4 regions of the Pseudoalteromonas sp. SG43-7 genome follow, and region 4 is predicted to be linked to each of the others. Evidence: predicted binding sites of a transcription regulator. Region 4 holds the regulator's gene; each other region holds the start of a gene.
The links. The regulator LexA, encoded in region 4, represses DNA repair genes until DNA is damaged. The targets are predictions, from matches to a motif close to TACTGTATNNNNATACAGTA.
Positions count from the first base shown of each region.

Region 1: a site for LexA is predicted at 3,514-3,533, ahead of H5200_RS05215 (YebG family protein). Genes of this name have one in related genera too.
Region 2: a site for LexA is predicted at 3,019-3,038, ahead of ruvC (crossover junction endodeoxyribonuclease RuvC). Genes of this name have one in related genera too.
Region 3: a site for LexA is predicted at 3,803-3,822, ahead of uvrD (DNA helicase II). Genes of this name have one in related genera too.

Region 1 is NZ_JACJEY010000008.1:41,944-47,844, reverse strand. It holds gene H5200_RS05225 (EAL and HDOD domain-containing protein) at 1-1,188, opposite strand, end outside; gene putP (sodium/proline symporter PutP) at 1,567-3,078, shown strand; gene H5200_RS05215 (YebG family protein) at 3,149-3,463, opposite strand; gene H5200_RS05210 (ComEA family DNA-binding protein) at 3,725-4,021, shown strand; gene H5200_RS05205 (DUF6170 family protein) at 4,038-4,340, opposite strand; gene dsbB (disulfide bond formation protein DsbB) at 4,340-4,852, opposite strand; gene nhaB (sodium/proton antiporter NhaB) at 5,017-5,901, opposite strand, start outside.
Region 2 is NZ_JACJEY010000003.1:143,346-149,246, reverse strand. It holds gene ruvB (Holliday junction branch migration DNA helicase RuvB) at 812-1,819, opposite strand; gene ruvA (Holliday junction branch migration protein RuvA) at 1,827-2,444, opposite strand; gene ruvC (crossover junction endodeoxyribonuclease RuvC) at 2,446-2,970, opposite strand; gene H5200_RS02250 (ABC transporter permease) at 3,092-5,593, opposite strand; gene H5200_RS02245 (ABC transporter ATP-binding protein) at 5,583-5,901, opposite strand, start outside.
Region 3 is NZ_JACJEY010000051.1:24,916-30,816, forward strand. It holds gene cysQ (3'(2'),5'-bisphosphate nucleotidase CysQ) at 1-776, opposite strand, end outside; gene nudE (ADP compounds hydrolase NudE) at 769-1,341, opposite strand; gene yrfG (GMP/IMP nucleotidase) at 1,403-2,053, shown strand; gene H5200_RS18480 (dUTP diphosphatase) at 2,050-2,673, opposite strand; gene H5200_RS18485 (YacL family protein) at 2,855-3,223, opposite strand; gene H5200_RS18490 (hypothetical protein) at 3,335-3,559, opposite strand; gene uvrD (DNA helicase II) at 3,887-5,901, shown strand, end outside.
Region 4 is NZ_JACJEY010000012.1:28,092-33,992, forward strand. It holds gene H5200_RS07410 (endonuclease) at 1-28, opposite strand, end outside; gene H5200_RS07415 (hypothetical protein) at 141-857, opposite strand; gene H5200_RS07420 (hypothetical protein) at 1,025-1,405, shown strand; gene H5200_RS07425 (PaaI family thioesterase) at 1,402-1,845, opposite strand; gene H5200_RS07430 (hypothetical protein) at 1,967-2,761, shown strand; gene lexA (transcriptional repressor LexA) at 2,836-3,453, shown strand; gene coxB (cytochrome c oxidase subunit II) at 3,875-5,017, shown strand; gene ctaD (cytochrome c oxidase subunit I) at 5,017-5,901, shown strand, end outside.

The DNA.
Region 1 (5,901 bases), on a different contig from region 4:
GTTAACGGCATCATGATACGCATCTGGCACTTTACCAGCGCCAAGACCAAGCTCATCTTTAATCGCGTTTGCACCTTGCCAATTGGCTTGTTCGTATAATTTTACTAAGCGCAGATATTGTGCCAGTAAACCTTGATCCTCTAATAATGCTAACTTTATGTCGTTGGATAATGGTAGCTTTTTCATCACGCTTTGCATATCTTCATCTAATATGGCATCCATTAATGACATCATACCGGTTAAAAAAGCCATGCCCGTATCTTTGAGTTTATTATGGTTTATAGCTAGCAACTCAGTAAAGCGTGCTCTGGTTAACGATAAGCGTATTAACTCTGCGGGTTTATCACCAGCAACTTGAGCTGCAAACAACAAGGATAAAAACTTTTTAATTTCTGCTGCACCTAGCACAATTAGTGCTTGTTTGATGGTGCTGATCTCAGCTCTGCGCTTAAATGCCGCTGAATTACTATAACGTAATAATTTATAAGAGAGGTTTACATCTCGCTCAAATACGTCGGTAATTTTCTTTAAATTGACTTCAACAGTGGATGTCTCATAAAGCAGCTCGGCAAGAGCTATCTCTGATGGCGGCAAGGTTTTACTTTGCACCATTTCTGGTTTGGAAAAGAAAAACCCCTGAAAGTAAGTAAAGCCAAGATCTAATGCTAATTGATACTTTTCGTAGGTTTCTACCTTTTCTGCTAATAATTTTATATGCGGATAAGGTTTAATTTCTTCGATTATGGTGTGGATAGTGTCAACGTCACAATTGATAAAATCTATTTTAATAATATCAATAAAAGGATAAAAATGACGCCATACAGGCTGGTGAATATAATCATCCAGCGCGAGCGTATAACCTTTTTGTTTTAAGTCTTTGACGATCGCGAGCAAGCGTTTCCCTGGTTGAATTGTTTCGAGTATTTCTACAACAATCTGATCTTTACCAAGCAGAGTTGGGTAGCCTTTTTGTAATGTTTCAAGCGTAAAGTTGATATACGCTGGTTTATTATCGGTGAGATCTTCTAAACCAAAATTGAATTGACTACCTTCAATTAGCCGAGTGGTTGCCTCGTCACCATCAATATCAGGGAATACATTATCAACGCCATCACGAAAGAGTAGCTCATACCCTACAAGTTGTTTGTTTCGATCTAAAATTGGTTGGCGTGCAGCATAAAAATACATAAACAGCGGGTCCACATCAGTTAAGCGATTACTTGGGCAATATAAGATAAAACAGCATAAATAGCATTAATTATATTTAGAATATCAATGCTATAGTATTAATTAATTGATACATCATCGATCTAATCCTAAGGTAATTAAGTATTAATTACCATGTTCTGTAGTTAAATAATTAACCATCAGATAAAAACAACTCCACCTTATATCATTACTTGGCTACCTCAGTAAGTGGAGTTATTCACCCTTTGCGTGATATAGTCAAGTTCTAGGTTGGTTTTTACACCAATAATGACTTTATATAGTATTGATTTATGAGTCATTATTAGGATTGAAAGCCAGGTTTTAACTTCAGAGTTGGAGGCGAGTTTGGAAACTGGAATGATTATTTCTTTAGCTGCGTATTTTATCGTAATGCTAGGTATTGGCTTGTACGCTTATAAGCAGTCTACCGCCGATGTGTCGGGTTATATGTTGGGTGGCAGAAGTTTATCACCAGCTGTAGCTGCACTATCTGCAGGTGCATCGGACATGAGTGGTTGGCTACTTATGGGTTTACCCGGTGCTATGTATCTATTTGGCTTAAGTAAAGTTTGGATTGCGATAGGTTTAGTACTTGGTGCTTGGGCAAACTACTTTTTAGTCGCGCCAAGGCTACGTGTCTATACTGAAAAAGCGAATGACTCGATTACCATCCCAGATTACTTTGCTAATCGTTTTGCTGATAATAAAAATATATTACGAGTCATCTCGGCAATCGTGATCATCGTTTTCTTTACACTTTATACTTCTTCAGGCGTTGTCGCTGGCGGTAAATTATTCGAAAACTCATTTCAGATGAGTTACGAAACAGGGCTTTATGTGACAACCGGAGTCGTCGTACTCTATACATTGTTTGGTGGTTTCTTAGCTGTTAGTTTGACTGACTTTGTGCAAGGTTGCATTATGTTTGTCTCGCTACTTGCTGTACCTATTGTTACTTATACGATGCTAGACCAGCCAGTGTTAGACACACTTGCTAATGCCAGCTATGACTTGCTGTTAAGCGCTCCGAAAGAGAGCGAAGTCCACTCGCTTAATATGTTAGATTGGTTTGCTGGTGGTTCAACTATCGCTATTATTTCTGCAATGGCATGGGGCTTAGGTTATTTTGGTCAACCGCATATCATAGTACGTTTTATGTCAGTACGGTCAGTGAAAGATATGCCAACTATGCGTCGTATTGGTATGTCGTGGATGACTTTATCAGCGATTGGTGCAGTGTTAACTGGACTATTTGGTGCCGCTTACATGATCGAAAATCAAATGCTGATTGACGATAAAGAAACTATATTCTTAGTATTATCTGAATTGGTTTTCCATCCACTTATTGCCGGCTTTTTACTTGCTGCTATTTTAGCTGCGATTATGAGTACTATTTCATCTCAGTTATTGGTTTGTTCAAGCTCTTTGACTGAAGACTTCTATAAAATTTATTTAAACCGTGATGCATCACAAACCGAGCTGGTTTTAGTTGGGCGAATTAGTGTACTACTCGTTGCATTATTTGCTATTTATTTGGCTTATGATCGCGATAGTTCTATTTTAGATTTAGTAAGTAATGCATGGGCTGGTTTTGGGGCTGCGTTTGGCCCGTTAGTATTACTTAGCTTGTATTGGAAGCGAATGAATCTACAAGGTGCGATCAGTGGCATGGTTGTGGGTGCAGGGACAGTGTTGATCTGGATATACGCGCCAATCACTATAAATGGTGAGAGCCTCAGCAGTATCATTTATGAAATTATACCGGGCTTTATACTTGCAACAATTGCAATCATTACAGTGAGCTTATCAACAGCGCCACCAAATAAAGAGATCACCGAATTATTTGATGAAGTTGAACGAGGGCTATAACGGGTAGTAATTTTTATAACTAAAAAAGGGCAATTAATTGCCCTTTTTTAGTAAGTTAACTTGTAATTTTTTAGCTTGCTTCTTTATCTGCGCTGGCTTTAATCGACGCTACATTTTCTTTTTTTACTTTCGCCGTAGGTGTTTTCTGTATTGCCTCTTTGCCGCCTTTAAGTACATTCATAAAGTCGTCTTTACTTTTAGCAATCTCAAGTGCGAGCGATTCGATTTGTTGTTCGCTTAGTGGCACATCAACTTTCTCAAGCATAACCTCAAGCGACTCTGCTATATCAAGCATTTTGTCATACGCGTCAGCTTCTTTTTTAGTAGTAAACGTCATACGCTCGACTCCGTTTCTCTCTACAACATATTTAACAACAACAGCCATGATTTCTCCTGCCAATTTGCTTGGTGAATAACAAGTTCACCTTGATTGATTACTGTTTTTATGTACAGTAATTGTTTATTGGTCTTTTTGCAAGTGAACATTTTTATTTTTTACTACTAGGATTTGACAAAGAGGTACAACTTTACTTTATTTAAATAGTCGCACTTTTTTAGTATGACTTTATTTGGAGGTAGTCCAAAAGTGAAGGCATTAAAATCAACTATTAATTGAGTCCACGTATGGATATCATGGAGGAGAAACATGAAGTTTTTAACTTTAATAGTGGTAGTGCTTGGCTTAGCTATTTCATTGCCTAGTAGCGCAGCTGTAACTAAAACAGAGACTGCTGAAAGTATGAAGAAAGTTCAGTTAGTCAATGTGAATCAAGCAACAGTCGAACAGCTTACTCAGCTGCCGGGTATTGGTAAATCAAAAGCGCAAGCGATAATTGATTTCCGTACCAAGCAAGGCAAGTTTAAGTCTGTTGCAGATTTAGCGCAGGTGAAAGGTATTGGCGAAAAATTAGTCGCTAAATTGGATGGCAAAGTTACATTCTAAAAATCAGCAGGGCGAATTATTCGCCCTGCTCAAATTGCTTAATAGCGTGCCTTAAATAGCGTTTAGAGAATTGAATTTCGACTGGAGTGGTTAACAACGGGTAGCTTAACCCGGCCAGAAGTAAAGCTGGAAGTAACAACCAACCTTCAACATACGCTAATGATAGAAATACTGGGATCAATAAAACCAGCTTTATAATACGCAAACTGATTTTTTGCATTGGAGTTAACATACTCACTGCAATCGCAATTATTTGCTGACGTTGACGTATTTTAAACGATTTTAATTGCGTTACTTGACTTGAAAATAATGCCATCATCACAGCGACTTTTTAATTATTAAACGACTTGCTACAACGGCCATTAGTATCAGAGTAAATGCGGCAAAAATGATCTCCATCCACGCCGGCATACTTAGCCCTGCAAATTGCCAATCGATGTTGCCACAGTCACCTGTTGCAGCAAAAAAATGTGGCATCCATTCGTGCAATGGTAATGGGAAATTAGGTTCGAATTCACAGCTAAACGCAAAAGGATCGGTGGTAGTTTGCATATCGATATGTTCGCGTGCAATTAAATAACCCCAAATACTGGCAACTGCCCATGCAGAAAATGCTGTTAGACGGCATATTACATTCGTGGGTTTAATTGCACCGAGTAACCCTGCGGCTAATAACCCCAGCATGGCAGTACGTTGGTAAATACACATAATGCATGGCTCTAAGCCCATTTGATATTGAAAAAACAATGCGATTACTTCAAAAATAAAAGCACTAAAAGCGAGCAGTAACCAAGCACTGCGCTGTTGGGCTAAATTTGCTAACCAAGTCATAAAATATCCAATCTATAATTTGTAGATGAATTATGACTTAGTCATTAAACTAGGCGCAAGGATAAATATGATTTGTAACAATAAAAAAGCTGCCGAAGCAGCTTTGTTTTTTACTCTTTAACCTAAATATGGGTTAAGGGATTTACTGTCCAGAGTTTGGATATTTAATGCCCTGAACTTCCTATACTTTGTAAGCTTGCGCTGTGGTGTTCAATCCAACCCCATTGATAGAGTAAATCAGTTACCTCACTAAGCCCTAGATATGTAGAGCTTAAACCAACAACCGTAAGTACAATGGTATAGGGAAGTGCCATATAAACCATACGCCCGTAAGATAAACGTAATACGGGAGCAAGTGTTGATGTTAGTAAGAATAAAAATGCAGCTTGTCCATTCGGTGTGGCTACACTTGGTAAGTTAGTACCAGTATTAATTGCTACTGCTAATAAATCAAATTGGTCGCGACTAATTTGTCCTGCTTTTAAAGCCGCCGCTACTTCGTTGATGTAAACAGTGCCAACAAACACATTATCACTGACCATCGAGAGTAGGCCATTAGCGACAAAAAACATAACTAACTGTAATTGCCCTTCAAATGTCAGTACCCAAGTTATTACAGGAGTAAATAAGTGTTGATCAATAATTACTGCAACGATTGAGAAAAATACACATAACAGTGCAGTAAACGGCAATGCTTCTTCAAACGCTTTTCCTAGTTGGTGTTCTTCGATTATACCAGCGGACGCAGTTGCAAAAATAATGACGGATAAGCCAATTAAGCCAACCGTGGCAAGGTGTAAAGCTAATGCAATGATCAACCATACAGCAATAAATGACTGAAACATCAGATTAACTTTATCGCGTTTAGTGCGTTTGTTATCGAGCTCTTTTGCGTGATCAGCAAGTATTTGATGAATCGGTTCTGGTAACTTTGCGCCATAACCGAAGGTTTTTGTTTTTTCGAGTAATATTGTAGTAACAATACCAGCGATGAATACAGGCATAGTAACAGGCAACATACGCAAGAAAAACTCCCCAAATTGCCAGCT
Region 2 (5,901 bases), on a different contig from region 4:
AACAAAAAACGTTGAAGAGCAGGCTGACTCCAGTTTTATAGCCTTGTTCGGCAATCTTGACGCAACAATTTAAGATTGTACTGCCGAGGTAAATACATGCTGGGGTGCTTATTTATAAACAAAAACTGTGTAAAACACCCTCTTTATTCACTCTTAATGAATAAACAAGCATAATTGACTATAAGCATAGTCATTGCAACAGTTTAACTAATCTATAAAAAAATCATTCAAACAAATAAAACATCACAAATTCAATAGATTAATATACGACCGTGAATTTTATGAACAAAAATAAAGCGCTCATAAAAATCTTGCTATTAGTTTTTTTTATCTGAAAATTAAATTTTTCTAGTTTGAACAAAAACCAACTATTGCGTATTATTCTCCCATACCGAGCTAGCGCAGCAATGAATACTTCATTCAGCCCAGTTCTTTGCAATATGATTCTGATTTTTCGTATTGCTACGCTTAAAGTCTTCTTGATAAAACTTGATGAATTTAAGCAGTGTTACTTAGATTACTTCCTTCAACTTGTTGTTTGCCCGCATTTTATGCGGGCTTTTTTTTGCCTGCAAATCACGCACAGCACTACCTCGCTATGGCGCATACAATATCGTTTACAAACTTAACAGTATGTGAATTGCATTAGCCCAAATAACTAAATAATCTAAACTTTAAGTAATATGCTAATCACGCGATTAACTTAAACACAGCAAAATAGACATTTGAATAGTGGCTAAAAGAACAGTATAGAAGATGTATGAGGTGGGTTTGCAGCCATACGCACGCATACAGCTACAATAAATGTACTTTATTCTTGTTTGGGTAATAAGCCAAAGTGATGATAGGCGTTATCAGACACAATACGCCCTCTTGGCGTACGTTGGATAAATCCTTGCTGGATGAGGTAAGGCTCGATCACATCTTCAATGGTTTCTTTTTCTTCACCGATGGCGGCGGCTAAGTTGTCTAACCCTACCGGCCCCCCCATAAACTTTTCAATGATCGCGAGTAAATATTTACGGTCCATATAATCAAAGCCGCTTTTATCGACATCAATCATATTAAGTGCCAGCTCTGCCACTTCGGCATTTACAGTACCGTCTGATTTAACTTGCGTGTAATCTCGTACCCGGCGTAATAATCGATTGGCGATACGTGGCGTACCACGAGAGCGTTTAGCAATTTCAATGGCGCCTTCATCACACATGGCTAAATTTAAATAATGAGCAGAGCGCCCCACTATAGTCGATAAATCTGCCACCGAATAAAACTCTAAACGCTGCACAATACCAAAACGGTCTCTAAGTGGTGAGGTTAACGAGCCTGCGCGAGTGGTAGCACCAATTAAGGTAAAAGCGGGTAAATCGAGCTTAATGGAACGAGCTGCGGGCCCTTCACCAATCATTAAATCGAGTTGATAATCTTCCATTGCAGGATAGAGTATTTCTTCAACTTGCGGGCTTAGCCTATGTATTTCATCAATAAAAAGTACATCGCCTTCTTCTAAATTGGTCAGTAGTGCGGCTAAATCACCGGCTTTTTCAAGCACTGGACCCGAGGTTGTTTTAATACTGACATTCAGCTCATTGGCAACAATGTTTGCTAGTGTGGTTTTACCCAAACCCGGCGGACCAAATATTAATAAATGATCAAGCGCTTCACCCCGACTACGTGCAGCTTCTATAAATATTTCCATTTGCTGTTTAACATGGGGCTGACCAGTATAATCGGCTAATAGTTTTGGTCTAATCGCGCGATCGACTACATCTTCATTACTTTGTTCAGTCGCATCTATTAAACGATCCGCTTCAATCATGGTTTACTCACAACATTGATTTTAGAGATTCTTTGATCAGAACCTCTGTAGACATACCAGGCTTGGCCACTGATTTTACTGTTTTTTGTGCTTGCGCCAATTTATAACCTAATGACACTAACGCAGAGATTGCATCATCTGCCGCATTATTAGCAATAAGTGCGTCAGATGCGGGCTCTATAACTGCATTATCACTAAATGGCGTGAATAAGTCATTACCCCAATCTTTTAATCGGTCTTTCATTTCAAGTACCAGGCGCTCTGCGGTTTTTTTACCTACACCTGGCAGTTTCACTAAACTGGTGGCATCTTCGTTATTCACACAGCTAACAAATTGCTTAGCCGACATCCCTGAAAGTATTGCTAGTCCGAGCTTTGGCCCAACGCCATTGGCTTTTAATAGCTCTCTAAATAATGCTCGCTCAATTTTATTATTAAAGCCAAATAATAACTGGGCGTCTTCTCTTACTACAAAATGAGTATACACAATGGCATTTTCGCCAATGTTTGGTAAATCATAAAAACACGTCATCGGCATGTTAACTTCGTAACCAACACCGCTTACTTCAAGCAAAATTTCTGGCGGTTGTTTTTCTACTAAGATGCCATTTAAGCGACCTATCATGTTATTTCCTTAATCGTCCTCTAACGGTTTTACTGGCACTGCCCGCTAGTTTTATTAAATTTTGATCGGAATGAGCATGGCATATCGCAATGGCTAATGCATCGGCTGCATCCGCTTGCGGTGTGCCTGGCAATTTTAAAATATTTTTAACCATATGCTGCACTTGCGATTTATCGGCACCACCGTGCCCTACCACCGCTTGTTTAATTTGCCGCGCCGAGTATTCAAACACCGGTAACTCAGCCATTGCCGCACCAACAATTGCAGCCCCTCTGGCTTGGCCTAATTTAAGAGCTGAATCAGGATTATGCGCCATAAATACTTTTTCAATGGCAAAATGATCGGGAGAGAATTGTTCGATTAGTTGACTGATCCCTTGATAAATCATTTTTAATCGAATAGGAAACTCGTGATCGGCCAGTTTTATACAACCGCTGCCTAAATAAGTAAATTTAGCACCTTGATGGGCAATCACCCCATAACCGGTTAATCGTGAGCCAGGATCAATCCCTAAAATAATAGCCAATACTTGCCCAATCAGTGTAAATAGTTAAGTACGCTAATAATGCCAGAGCACTGTATAAATTACCAGTGCATTATTGGCATAAAAAAGCCCGTAAAAACGGGCTTGTTTAATTGCTAACCTTTTAGGCTAAAGAGCGTAGTAACCCTTGGGTATTTTTACGCATGGTTCTAGCTATCATAAAGTAGCCTAGTGATGCCACAAACACACCACCCACTAATGGTCCAATAAGCCAAATATGCGGGTGCAGCTTACCTGCTAAGTCAAACATCTCACGTTGCACTATTAATAAAGCCACATCACTGACCAACGCAGCGACAAAACCAGCAGCGCTGCCCAGCAATAAAAACTCATATAAAGTGGCATTTTTTATTAGCCGCCCTTTGGCGCCTAAGGTACGCAATATGACAATTTCCTGCATCCGTTCACCAAGGCTTGCTTGCACTTGCGAAATTAAAACTAAGCCACCACACATCACCACTATCGCCAGTACAAATCCAATTGCCAGCGATACTTGCGAAATAGTAGAACGTATTTGTTTGACAAAGCTGTCAACGTCGATGGCGTTGATTGTCGGGTAGGCACGTAGTAGCTCACTAAAGTCGCGTTTTTGATCGGCTTCGATACGCACCGATGAAATATACGTCGCAGGAAAATCACCCAGTACATCAGGACTTAATATAATAAAGAAATTAGGCTTTAAAGTAGCCCAATTAACTTTACGAACACTGGTGATTTTGGCATCAAATGACTGGGCGCCAATCAAAAATGTTAGCGTATCACCCAGTTTCACATCTAAACGCTCTAGCATAGATTCTTCGATCGATGCTTCAGCGGTGGCATTGTCGGCAAACCACTGCCCGTCTATGATCTCATTTTGCACAGGGACTTGCTCTAACCATGTAAGATTTAGTTCACGGCCAATACCTGCGCGTGCTTCTTCGTCTTTCTTCTCGTTGTCTTGCAATGAGACTTCGCGAGCAACTAATTCACCATTAACAGCGTTTACGCGACCACGAATAGTCGGATAGAACTCAGATACTTGAATATTTTTTTGCTCTAAAAAGCTTGTTACGTCTGGCAATTCAGTTTCGGTTATATTTACTAAAAAAGCATTCGGCGCGTCGCTTGGAAGTTGCGATTGCCAATCTGCGATCATATCGTTTTTCAGCACCACTAAAAATAACAATAGCTTTATTGCCAACGAAAAACTGATCAACTGTACCGCATTAGCATTGGCACGTTTTTGCAACGAAGCAATCGCTAATGACCAACTATTCCCCGGGCGCAATCCTAGTTTACGTCCGCTGCCAAAAATTAACCGAGATAATACAAACAGTATTGCAATCAAAATTAAAGTAGAGACAAACAAAATAGCGGTAATTTTAAGGTTATTACTAAACAACCACATTAATAAAAAGACTGTTAAGCCCGACATCGCTAAATGCACTTTACTTACTAGTAGCTTATCGCCTAAGTTACGGCGTAATACCCTAAGCGGTGGAATATCAAATAAATCTAATAACGGCTTGATTGAAAACATCACGGCACAGATAACGCCAGTACTAATCGCCACAAACCACGGTTTTATACCCGCTGCAGGAAGAGTATTGTTCATTGATTTAGCTAAATAACTAGTGGCTATCTCTTGTAAACCATAGCCAATGGCTAAGCCAAGTATGACCGACAAAGCACACACCAGTGATAAATGCAGTAAGTAAATTTTGCGAATTGTCGATCGGCTACCACCTAAGGTTTTCATCATCGCAACTGGGTCATATTGGCGTTCGCAATAACGCTTTGCAGACACGGCAATCGCCACCGCCGCTAAAATAATGCCCAATAACCCCGCTAATAATAAAAAGCTTTCAGCGCGGTTTAAGCTATTTGCAATCGGCGACTGTCTGTCTTTAACACCATACCATTGCTGGTTTTCTTTCATTTGTGGTTTTAGCCAGCTATAAAAGTCAGTAAGGTTACTCTCATCCCCTGCATACAACTGGCGGTAAAAAACACGGCTGCCCGGCTGGATCACTTCAGTTTTGTCTACATCTTGGTTATTTAACAACACACGACGACTACTTGAAAAAATATTAAATGGCGCATCTGGCTCTTCCACCAATACTTTTTCAATATTAAATTGCGCAGCGCCTAGCTCAACCGTATCACCTACTTTTACATTTAGTGCATAAAATACCGATTCACTAAACCACACATTACCAACAGTTGGCCCTTGCGTGGCCACTTCAACCTCTCCGGTTAAACTGCTTTTAACTTTTAGTTCGCCCTTAAGTGGATAATGCTCCGACACCACCTTTACTGAGCTTAATTGCATTTCGTCATTAGCAAACAACATAGTATCAAAGTAAGTGAGTTGTGCGGTTTGTAAGTTGTATTCGCTTGCTGTTGTTAAATATTCACCCGGTAATTCATGGTTGCTTGCCAGCACGCGATCAGCGGCAATAAAGGCACTGCTTTTTTGCGCTATGCTTTGCCCTATGCGATCAGTCACCATAGAAAGCGTTAAAACCGTCAATACCGCCAACGCTATGGCCGCACAAATCACCGTGAGTTCACCACGGCGAAATTCACGGCTAAATAATTTTAATGCTAATTTAACCCACATTCGCCACAGCCTCATTGGTATTTTTAACTAATTGACCCGCTTCAATTTGTAACACATGCTGACACTTTGCTGCTAACGCCTCATCATGTGTGACTAAAATCAACGTCGTGCCATGAAGCTGATTAAGCTCGAATAACAGTGACTCAATTAACTTACCATTTTTGCTATCAAGATTTGCTGATGGCTCATCGGCGAATAAAATCTTTGGTGTGCCAATAAATGCGCGAGCAATCGCTACACGCTGCTGCTCACCACCAGACAATTGCGACGGATAATGCTCAATACGATGACTTAAACCTACTTTTTCC
Region 3 (5,901 bases), on a different contig from region 4:
CTGATCATTTTTTGCCACTCCCAATCAGGGTGACCCATCACTATAAAGTCAGGGTTCTCTGTACTCTCACGCTGATTGTAGGTTAATGGATTAAATTCAGCATCAGTAATACAGCCACCTGCTTCTTCAACAATTATTTGCGATGCTCCCGTATCCCACTCACCTGTTGGCCCTATCCGTAAAAAACAGTCAGCTTTACCCTCAGCAACAATACATGCTTTTAAAGAGCATGAACCTACAGCAACTGTTGTAAACTGCGCGTTCAAGTATTGACTAACAGCTTCAATTTTTTGACGACGACTAACAGCCAAAGTTAAGTTATCTGGAGTGGCAACATTGATCTGCTGCTCTACGCCATCAACACGCTTAAATGCACCATTTTGATAACTGGCAAAATAAGTTGTCTCTTTCGCTGGCCAATAAATCACCCCAAGCACTGGGCGATTGTTTTCAATCAAAGCGATATTTACCGCAAAGTCGCCGCTTTCTAAAATAAACTCACCGGTACCGTCCATTGGATCGAGTAACCAATAGCGCTGCCAATCTTGCCTATCTGCTAAAGCAGGGATTGGTGTTTCTTCTGACATAATAGGAATATCTGGCGCTAGTGCTTTTAATCCAGCAACTAACACATCGTTAGCGGCTAAATCGGCTTTAGTGACAGGTGTGTGATCTGACTTTTCTTGCTGGCCAATATCATCTTTCTTGTAAATAGCCATAATCGCAGCACCAGCGCTTTGCGCAAGCTCAATACATGGCTCAAGTAATTCAATCATTCGCAGCTCCTGATTCTAAATGCTTAGTTAATAATAGCAAAGCTGCAACGCTTCGTGCTTCGGTGAAGTCTGATTGTTGTAATAATGACTGCCAATCGGTTAATGGCCACTTAACAACCACTAATGGTTCTGGCTCGTCCCCAACTAAAGTTTGCGGATAAAGTTGTTGCGCAAACAATATGTGCATAGTCGCATTAAAGTAACTGGGTGCCATTGAAACCACTTTAAGTGGCTGAAGTTGCTCAGCACCAAAGCCAACTTCTTCTTTTAATTCTCGGTTTGCTGCTTGTTCTGGTGTTTCACCAGGATCAATTAAGCCTTTTGGGAAGCCTAGTTGATAATCATTAGTGCCAGCACAATATTCTCGTACTAACAGTAATTCATTATCAGCTGTTAATGGCACTATCATTACAGCCCCTCGGCCACCGCCGCGGATCCGTTCGTATTGACGCTGTTCGTCATTTGAAAATTTTAATTCAAGTGATTCCACCGTAAATAATCGGCTTTTAGCAACAACTTCGGTGCGAAGAATTTGTGGTGGTGTTGGGTGCTTTTTCTGTGTCATTGGCATTAATTTGCTATCATGGCAGTTAGTTCAATAATAAACCCTATAAGATGAAATTCCTATGTTAAATTGGTCAAAAATCGATACTGTGCTGCTAGATATGGATGGCACTTTGCTCGATCTCCATTTTGATAATCACTTTTGGCTGACAGTGATCCCTGAGCAACTCGCTATCGCAAAGAATATTAGTTTGGCACAAGCCCAAGCGGATATATTAAAACGCTATCAAGCCGTTAGCGGTCAAATCCAATGGTATTGCTTAGATTACTGGGAACAACAACTTAATTTACCTATTATGGAGCTAAAATATCAGCATCAGCACCTCATTAAAATGCGTGAGGATGTACCAGCATTTTTAACATCGTTGCGAAAAGCGGGTAAAGAGTTGATTTTACTTACCAACGCACACCCGGAAAGTGTCATGCTCAAGTTTGAAAAAACCAATATTGATAACTATTTAGATGGTGTGGTGTCGACTCATCAATATGGTGTGAGTAAAGAGCAGCAAAGCTTATGGCAGCAAGTACAACTCGATTTAGGTTTTGATAAGCAGCGTACGCTGTTCGTTGACGACAGTTTAGCGGTACTAAACGCCGCAAAAGAATATGGTATTGGCCATTTATTGGCGGTTGCAAACCCAGATAGTAAACAACCGCACAATGAAATCAGTGACTATTTGAGCGTCACTGATTTTCGTGACATGCTGCCTTAATTTTTAGGGTAGCGAGCCTCTAAGCCTTGATATACAAGCTTTGCAAAATCAGCATGTTCCGTATTCAGGCTTTTAACGACCTCAACTAAATGCTCGTTATCTTCTTTGCCATGCCATTCTTTAATGTAGCTACCATCTTTATAACCATGATCTTGGCGGAAAAAATTAAGCGTATTTTTACCTACATAGCCTCGATATAAATCATCAATATCCATACCTATTTGCGCCATACATCCAGCGAAGGCTGCGGCATTAAAGGTTTTCTCAGCGACGGCTGACGCGGCGAGAATTTCTAACGTTTGTTTGAAATCATCAGCTTGTTGCGGTGCACTTAACTGTTGTTCCAACTGCTTAGCAAGCTCTAAATAACTGGTCTCACCATCAATTCGTAACGATAAACCGAAGTGAAAAATATCAACCAATTCTAAAATAACTTGCTCGGTATCTGGAGTTTGCTTTTTCCACCATTTCCAACCGTAATGATCAAGCATTTCAGCGCATTCAACCCAAATAGCGCGATACCATTCAAAGCCTTGGCTAAACCATTGATCATGAACTTTGGTGTTCATGGCATTTTGCATTTCTAGCATCACCACTAGTTTGTTTAAATTGGCAGACATATCTCTTCCAGTTACTATTTTAATTGCCGTAATAATACAGATAAATACTCTTCGATGAAATCGATTCTACGTACTGATTGTGGTTAATACGCAGAGGTCGCTAACACAAATATTGCCAATATAGCTAAGGGCATTTCATTACGCGGCACCCGAGGATATTTTGCTAACTGAAAACTGACGGCTACCTGCCTGTAGTAAATTCTTGCCATGAATTAATCAGGTCTACAAAATCTTCAAAACCACAGCCGCTACTTAAACCATTTTCTTCAAGCATCAGTTCATCGTCTTGATAAGCAAATAAATCTTCAGAGTCTTGATGCAAGGCATGGGCTTCAAAAATGGCTTCATCTTTATTTAAAATCAAATCAATTTCTTGGCCCTGTAGCGTTAACGGCTCAAAACTACTTGATACTGAGGCGATTAAAGCCTGCACCATGGCGATTTTATCTTTACCGATTTCTTCATTAAGCCAACGGCCAATAACAGCATGTTCACTGCTAATTTTGATACGTAAGCCACTGATTGGATCACGTATAAACTGGTATTCCATAAGGTTCCCTAAATACAACTAATGATCGGGATTATACCCTAGTCAGCTATGAATAAATAAAGCCAGTGACAAAAATAGCGCTAAAAAGCGCTATTCTTTGAAGTGATACAGCTACCGATAAGATCTAAACCGCGCGGCATCAATGATTGCCCAAATATAGACGATCGGCAGTAATATAAAACCAATCGCAACATAAATAAGCGCGCCACTAATAACCCACGCTAGGAAGAAACCAATTGCCGCCATGATCCGGCCTTGAACTAACTGCCCTAAACCTGGGAAAAATATATTACAAATCGCTGCGATAACATTACCGCCTGAACCTTGCTCTGCCATGTTAACCTCAATTATTAATTTAATTTTATTCTTATCTACTTACATTCTTCATGCCAATTATTTAGTTATTAAAAATCAATACTTTAAAATCAACAGTAATACAAAGAACTAGCTAAAATCGTGATTTTTACTAAATATAAGTCAAATTGGCGATATCACTTCACACCATTGATCTAGCTTAGCTAAAAAATGACTATAAATGAATCATTAAGTTTTTAAAGCCTTTAGACTATGTATTAAATTAACTGGTTATAAAAACAGTATTTTATTTAGCCTAACAAAAACACCTGTTATACTGCTTTTAATATTGATTGAAAAGGCGTGATGATGGACGTTTCAGAATTACTCGACGGTTTAAATGATAAACAACGGGATGCAGTTGCAGCCCCACTCCAAAATATGCTGGTGCTTGCTGGCGCAGGCTCTGGGAAAACTCGAGTACTCGTTCATCGTATCGCATGGTTAATGCAGGTTGAGCAAGCCTCCGCTTATAGTATTTTTGCAGTAACCTTTACCAATAAAGCAGCTAAAGAAATGCGCACGCGCGTTGAACAAGCCCTTCAAGCACCAGTAGGTGGTATGTGGATTGGTACTTTCCATGGCTTATCACACCGTATATTGCGCGCCCACCATCGCGAAGCAAACTTACCAGAAGCGTTTCAAATTTTAGACTCTGATGATCAACTTAGAATGATCAAACGCTTATTAAAAGCCATGAATATTGATGACAAAAAATGGCCTGCAAAACAGTTTGGCTGGTATATCAGCGCCAAGAAAGATGAAGGTCTGCGCCCCAAAGATATCCAAGCTTACGACATCAACGAACAAATGATGCTTAAAGTTTACACCGCTTATCAAGAAGCATGTGATCGAGCAGGATTAGTTGATTTTGCCGAAATCTTATTACGTAGTTTTGAAGTACTAAAAAATAATCCAACCTTACTACGTCACTACCAGCAACGTTTTGCCCATATGCTAGTAGACGAGTTTCAAGATACCAACACCATTCAATATGCATGGCTTAAATTATTAGCCGGCGATACCAACAGCATCATGATCGTAGGTGATGATGACCAAAGTATTTACGGTTGGCGTGGTGCTAAAATTGAAAACATTAAGCGCTTTTTGACCGATTTTAAAGCCGAAACTATTCGCCTTGAACAAAACTATCGCTCTACTGCCACGATTCTAAAAGCGTCTAATGCACTTATTCAAAATAACTCAGACCGAATGGGTAAAAGCCTCTGGACTGATGGCAATGATGGTGAACCTATTTCTGTTTATGCCGCTTTTAACGAATTAGACGAAGCGCGCTTTGTAAGCAGCAAATTACGCAGCTGGTTAAACGCTGGTAATGCCCTACAAGATGCGGCGATTTTATATCGTAGTAACGCGCAATCGCGGGTACTTGAAGAAGCGATGTTACAAGAAGGCTTGAAGTACCGAATTTACGGCGGTATGCGCTTCTTTGAACGTCAGGAAATTAAAGATGCACTGGCATATTTACGGCTCGTAGGTAATCGTCAGGATGATGCTGCATTTGAGCGAGTGATTAACACTCCTGCTCGTGGCATTGGCGATAAGACCTTAAGCCATATTCGCGATTGTGCGCGTAGCGAATCATTACCATTATGGTACGCCGCCAAAGCCATCGTAGAACAACAACATTTATCAGGACGTGCGGCGACGGTTGTTACTAAGTTTGTTGAACTGGTAGAACATATTGAAGATAAAATTGGTGATCTCACTTTAGAAGAGCAAGCGAAATACGCTATTCAAACATCTGGTTTAATGGCGATGTATCAAGCAGAAAAAGGCGAAAAGGGCCGCGCTCGGGTAGAAAACTTAGAAGAGCTGATCAGCGCCTGTGGCCAATACGAACTCCCGGAAGATGAAGAGTTTAGCTCACCACTGCAAGGATTCTTGGCTTATACCTCACTGGAATCAGGTGATGGCCAAGCTGAAGAACATGAAGATGCAGTGCAAATGATGACGTTGCACTCAGCGAAAGGCTTAGAGTTTCCACTCGTATTTATGGTTGGTGTTGAAGAAGGCATGTTCCCATCTCAACAAAGTAATGAAGAATCAGGTCGGTTAGAAGAAGAGCGTCGTCTTTGTTATGTCGGGATGACTCGTGCGATGGAAAAACTCTATATTAGCCATGCCGAGAGCCGCCGTCTTTATGGTCAAGAAAAGTACCACAGTCCATCACGCTTTTTACGTGAAATGCCTGAAGATTGTATTGAAGAAATTCGTATTAAAACTCAAGTATCGCGACCACCCGCAGCAGGACGATTTAGCTCATCAGTTAGTCATGCCGTATTTGAAGAAAGTGGCTTTAG
Region 4 (5,901 bases):
ATACCAGCGCAATAATTAAATGCGGCATATCCAATCACTTTAGTGAACTACAGGAAGCGCTAGTTTAGAGCGATTATTCAAAAAGTAAATCGCTTAACTGTGTGATGTAGTGGGAATTTTAACTCATCTCTAAGGTAAGGTTAGCTACTTGGGCGACGGGAAGTACGTTTTCTAAAACGGATATTCTGTAGTAATAAAATAAAGCCAGTTAAACAAAACAATACGCTACTGGCTGCAAAACTTATTAATAATGGGTTATTAAAATCTTCACGTTGCTCATAGTCCATTATGTGTAACATCCAGAAAAAATCGAAAATTCGCCAAATTGTGCTGCGAACAGTAATAACTTGGCCGCTATCAGCGGATAAATATAGTGTGGTGTTAAACGTATCGTCAAAATTTACTTGCCAAATATTTTCTTTAAAGCCAACTTCGCGAGTACCTTTAGCTAGTTTGATCACGTCTATTACTTGCGCATTAATTAATAGATGAGCTTGGGCATTGGCAATAATTTGCGCTTTACTCGGTGCTACCAAAGGACGGCCAGTAACTCCGTTAAAGCTGTACTCACCGTTACTGTTGCTCACAATAATGGTAGGGATTGTTAAAAAGTGACTATAACTAATTTGTCTTGGTTGAGTAATTTGTGCAACGATATTATCAACTGAGGCTAGATAATCAGCTTGTTTGAATGGGTTATTTAATTGCCGCGCAGCTAAATGTTTACCGTGAACTTTTTCAAGCGGTATAGCACTCATGATTAAACCACCGAGTAACCATGCAAAAATTTGTAGCGCTAATAAGTAACCTAACCATTTGTGAAACTTACGCGCATGTTTAAAAATGCGTTTATCCATAGTGACTACCTGTTTGTTATTAGTGCGGTATTCTATAAATTATATTGAGTTTGCCAATGTGGCAAATTGTCGCATCAACAAAATAAAACTGGCTACTCTAGATTTGGTATATACGCAAAATTAGGTTAAAGTTTGCGTTGTTATTAACGCAGGGTAAAAATGAAACAATGTCGGAAATTCAATTTTTAAATGTAGATCTAGAGCTTGAATCAAAGCAAGATATTAGTTTGTTAGTTGCAGACTTAAAAAAAAGTGCTGTGGTTTTGCATTACGATAAAGATGAGTACCGTCAACTAGCACGTATTGAGTCTAATGAAGACGTTATCTCACCAGATAAAGCGATTAACCACTTATGTGAGTTAATTGAATCTTGCTCACGCAATGCATTAAAGCAGTGGTTATCATGCTCAAAGCGCACCTTTGATATTGGCTTTGAATCAGGCACTTCGCCAAAATGCTTTAATCAAGCGCTCAGTGCCGATACTTTATTGCGTATTTCTGCTATTGGCGCAGGTATTGAAATTACAATTTATCCACTTTCAAGTTAGCCTTTTCGCTCTACAATTGCTGCGGTCATTCTTGATACGCAGCACAGTTCTCCACGACTATTGGTGATTTTTATTTCCCATACGGATGTACGCTTGCCTAAGTGTAGTGGTGTTGCTATCGCGGTTAATATACCATTACGTGATGCTTTTAGATGATTGGCATTGATCTCCTGGCCAACACAATAAAACTTTGTAAAATCAACAGCAAAGTTTGCAGCATAACTCGCCACCGTTTCTGCAAGTACAACATTTGCGCCGCCATGCACCATACCCATAGGGTTATGATGAGCTGGGATCGCGGGCATCGTTGCTACTAAATAATCATCGCCTATTTCACTTATTTCAATGCCCATGGTTTTCATCAATGTGCCTTGACCACTTATGCCGTCATCAAGTTGCTTACATTGTGCTAGGGTGATCGGTTGATACCAAATACTCATCTGCCTGCCTCACTAAGTTATTTACTAAATCAGTCTACACTTTTAAACATTTTCCTACAGTTAAGATCATAAAAATAGATAAAATGTACCTATATTATCTAACTGTTAATGGATCTTAAGGATGAAAGTAAAGGTATTTGGATGTGGTGCAATATTATTAATGAGCCTTGTTGCTCAGCCGCAGGCTGTTGCTAGTACCCAACATCAACTCGATATTGGTTTTACCGATTTAGCTGGTTTAGATGAATCTTTTTTAGGCGCACGATACCGATATTTTGCGCAAGATCTTGAATCGTTGACTGGTCCATACGAGCTAAAAGCGTATTTAAATCAAGTCAATAATTATGCTATTGGTGGGTTTGCTAATGATGATTTTAGCTATTTAAATACCGATGCTGCCATCTATGGTCCCGCAGGATTAGTTATTAGTGCCAGCGCGCAGCGCCTCTGTGAAGATAATAGCTATTGGCAAAATACTGATTATTTAGTGAGTGCCGCTGTTGGTAAGCAAATGAATGAGCAGTTACAACTAGGGTTCAATGTATATTACAGTCGCTTAGAGCGCCATGATATGTGGTTTGGCAAAGATAATGAAAGAGTCGCGGTTGAATGGACTTATGCTCCTTATGTTCGTTGGACAAATATAGTTAGCAATCAAGGTTGGGATTTAGAGCTAAAGCAATTGGCAGGGCGTTATCGTTATGTGCAGGGGCAGGCGGTTTATTATGTAAATCAAGCATGGTCAGTGGGAGTCGTTGCTAATATTCGTAATCAGAAAAATCTAAAAGACAACTATGAACTGCAAACGCAATATTGGTTTAATCAACATGTAGCATTAAAGTTTGGTCTTGGATCTGCGCTAGATTCTGGAAGTGGTTTAAATAGTATGAGCTTGTTATTAACGGCGCGATTTTAAGCCAATTTATATTTGCGATTTTCAGATAACTGTATATACTTACAGTTAAATGTACTGTATGGAAAACCAGTTGTATGCGCCCATTAACGAATCGCCAAGCTCAAATTCTCGAACTTATTAAAGTTTTTATTAAAGATACCGGTATGCCGCCAACCCGTGCTGAGATTGCGCAAACGTTAGGTTTTAAAAGTGCTAATGCAGCGGAAGAACATTTAAAGGCATTAGCGAAAAAGGGCGTTATTAAAATGAAGCCCGGTGCTAGTCGAGGTATTCAGTTAGTTGAAGAGGATGAGCCGGAACAACTTGGTTTACCTCTAATAGGCAGAGTTGCCGCTGGTGAGCCTATTTTGGCAGAGCAGCATGTTGAAAGTCATTGCAAAATAGATCCACTCTTGTTTAAACCGGCTGCTGATTTTTTACTGCGTGTGCAAGGCATGAGTATGAAAGACATTGGTATTATGGATGGCGATTTATTGGCAGTACACAGCACTCAAGTTGCTGAAAATGGCCAAGTGGTGGTTGCCCGTGTTGATGACGATGTAACAGTAAAACGCCTTGAAAAAGCAGGTAAAAAAGTTTTTTTACATGCTGAAAATGATGAATTTTCACCGATTGAAGTGGATCTTGAACATGAATCTTTCAATATTGAAGGGTTGGCTGTTGGGGTGATCCGCAACGCTGATTGGATGTAAATTTTTTGATCTATATTTTGCACCAAATTGGTGAAGTTTGGTGCATTTAATTTTTTACCGCTTTAATGGCTAGATTTTATACTTAGCTATAGCGTCCTAAGCCCTATCAAATCTACTTACCAGCTACTTTTAGCCCTCTAATATTATCCCTAATTACAAAATAACGCGCTGATTTTTAGCTGTTATTTATGCACCAAAAAAGAATTTAATTGCTCTTAAAACTTGCTAATTGTTCATTTTTTAACTAATTGGTTAATACACTGTGTTAACAGCTACTTTAAAAGTCTAACAATTTTGCTCAATAGCATAATTTAGGGTTGCGTTAATATTCAGTAACAATAAAAAATAACGAATTGGCGCGAATAAAGCTGTGCCGCCTTTTCGCTTTGCGTTTTGCAATAGCATTTAAAGGAGCCGTCACATGGGTAAATTGAGCTCTACCTTGTGGCTTATATTGTTTGTTCTACCGCAGCAAGTATTGGCTAATAGCCAGTTTAATATGCGTAAGGGCGTAACAGATATAAGTAATGATGTTTATCAGCTGCACATGACAATATTTATTATATGTTGTGTGATTGGGGTCATCGTGTTCGCCGTGATGTTTTGGGCACTGATCCACCACCGTAAATCTAAAGGGGCAAAACCAGCCCAATTTCATGAAAGTACTAAAGTTGAAATCCTTTGGACGGCAATCCCATTTGTGATTTTAATTGCCATGGCTGTTCCCGCCACTAAAACCTTAATTTCGATGGAAGACGCCAGTAAGGCTGATCTCACCATTAAAATTACTGGTTCTCAATGGAAGTGGCATTATGAGTATATGGGAGAAGATGTTTCTTTTTACTCTATTTTAGCTACCCCGCAAGAACAAATTACCAACCAAGCAGATAAATCAAGCACCTATTTACTAGAGGTTGATAAACCTTTGGTGTTGCCAATTAATCAAAAAGTACGATTTTTAATGACCTCAGACGACGTTATTCATTCTTGGTGGGTGCCTGATTTTGCAGTGAAAAAAGATGCTAACCCTGGGTTTATCAATGAAACTTGGACCAGAATTAATGAAGAGGGCATTTATCGAGGGCAATGTGCAGAACTATGCGGAAAGGATCATGGCTTTATGCCTGTGGTGGTTGAAGCTAAATCTGAGCAAGCATTTGCAAACTGGCTGAGCGAAGCTAAGCAGGCAAAAGCAAACGCTGCAATTGCTGATGCTGCATTATTAGATCAAACATTACCAAAAGAAGAATTAATGACACTCGGCGAGCAAGTCTATATGGCCAGTTGCGCTGCGTGTCACCAACCAACAGGTATGGGCTTACCGGGGGTTTTCCCGGCGCTCAAAGGCAGTCCGGTAGTATTAGGAGATATTAAAGATCATATTGATGTAGTGCTTCATGGTCGCCCAGGTACCGCTATGCAAGCATTTGACAAGCAGTTATCAATCAAGCAGCTAGCAGCTGTGATCACCTATAAGCGTAATGCATGGGGCAATGACACTGGGGATGTAATTCAACCGAGTCAGATACAAGCCGCGATTGATGCAACTTCGGAGGCTAAATAATGAGTAGCGTAACAGAGCAACAACATGATCAAGCTGCACACCATGATGGACATCATCATCCTGCGAAAGGTTTTAAACGCTGGCTTTATACTACTAACCATAAAGATATCGGTAGCTTATATTTAATTTTTTCGTTGACGATGTTTTTAATTGGTGGCGCCATGGCGATGGTGATCCGCGCAGAGTTATTTCAACCTGGCTTACAGTTAGTAGAGCCTCACTTTTTCAATCAAATGACCACAGTACATGGCTTGATCATGGTATTTGGTGCTGTTATGCCGGCCTTTACAGGATTGGCTAACTGGATGGTACCACTCATGATTGGCGCACCAGATATGGCATTACCACGGATGAATAATTGGAGCTTTTGGATTTTACCTTTTGCTTTTATTATTTTACTGGCATCCCTGTTTATGCCAGGTGGTGGCCCGGCATTTGGCTGGACTTTTTATGCACCACTGTCAACAACTTACAGTAACGATAATACCGCATTATTTGTTTTTGCTATTCACATCATGGGTATTAGCTCAATTATGGGCGCAATCAATGTGATTGTAACTATCGTTAATTTACGTGCGCCAGGTATGACTTGGATGAAGCTGCCGCTGTTTGTGTGGACATGGCTTATCACCGCTTTTTTATTGATTGCTGTGATGCCGGTATTGGCCGGTGCTGTGACTATGGTATTGACTGATAAGTATTTTGCAACCAGCTTTTTTGATGCTGCTGGGGGCGGTGATCCGGTGATGTTCCAGCACATATTTTGGTTTTTTGGTCACCCTGAAGTGTACATTATGATTCTGCCAGCCTTTGGCATTATCTCGACTATAGTGCCGACCTTTTCACGTAAAAAATTATTTGGTTATGCCTCTATGGTATATGCC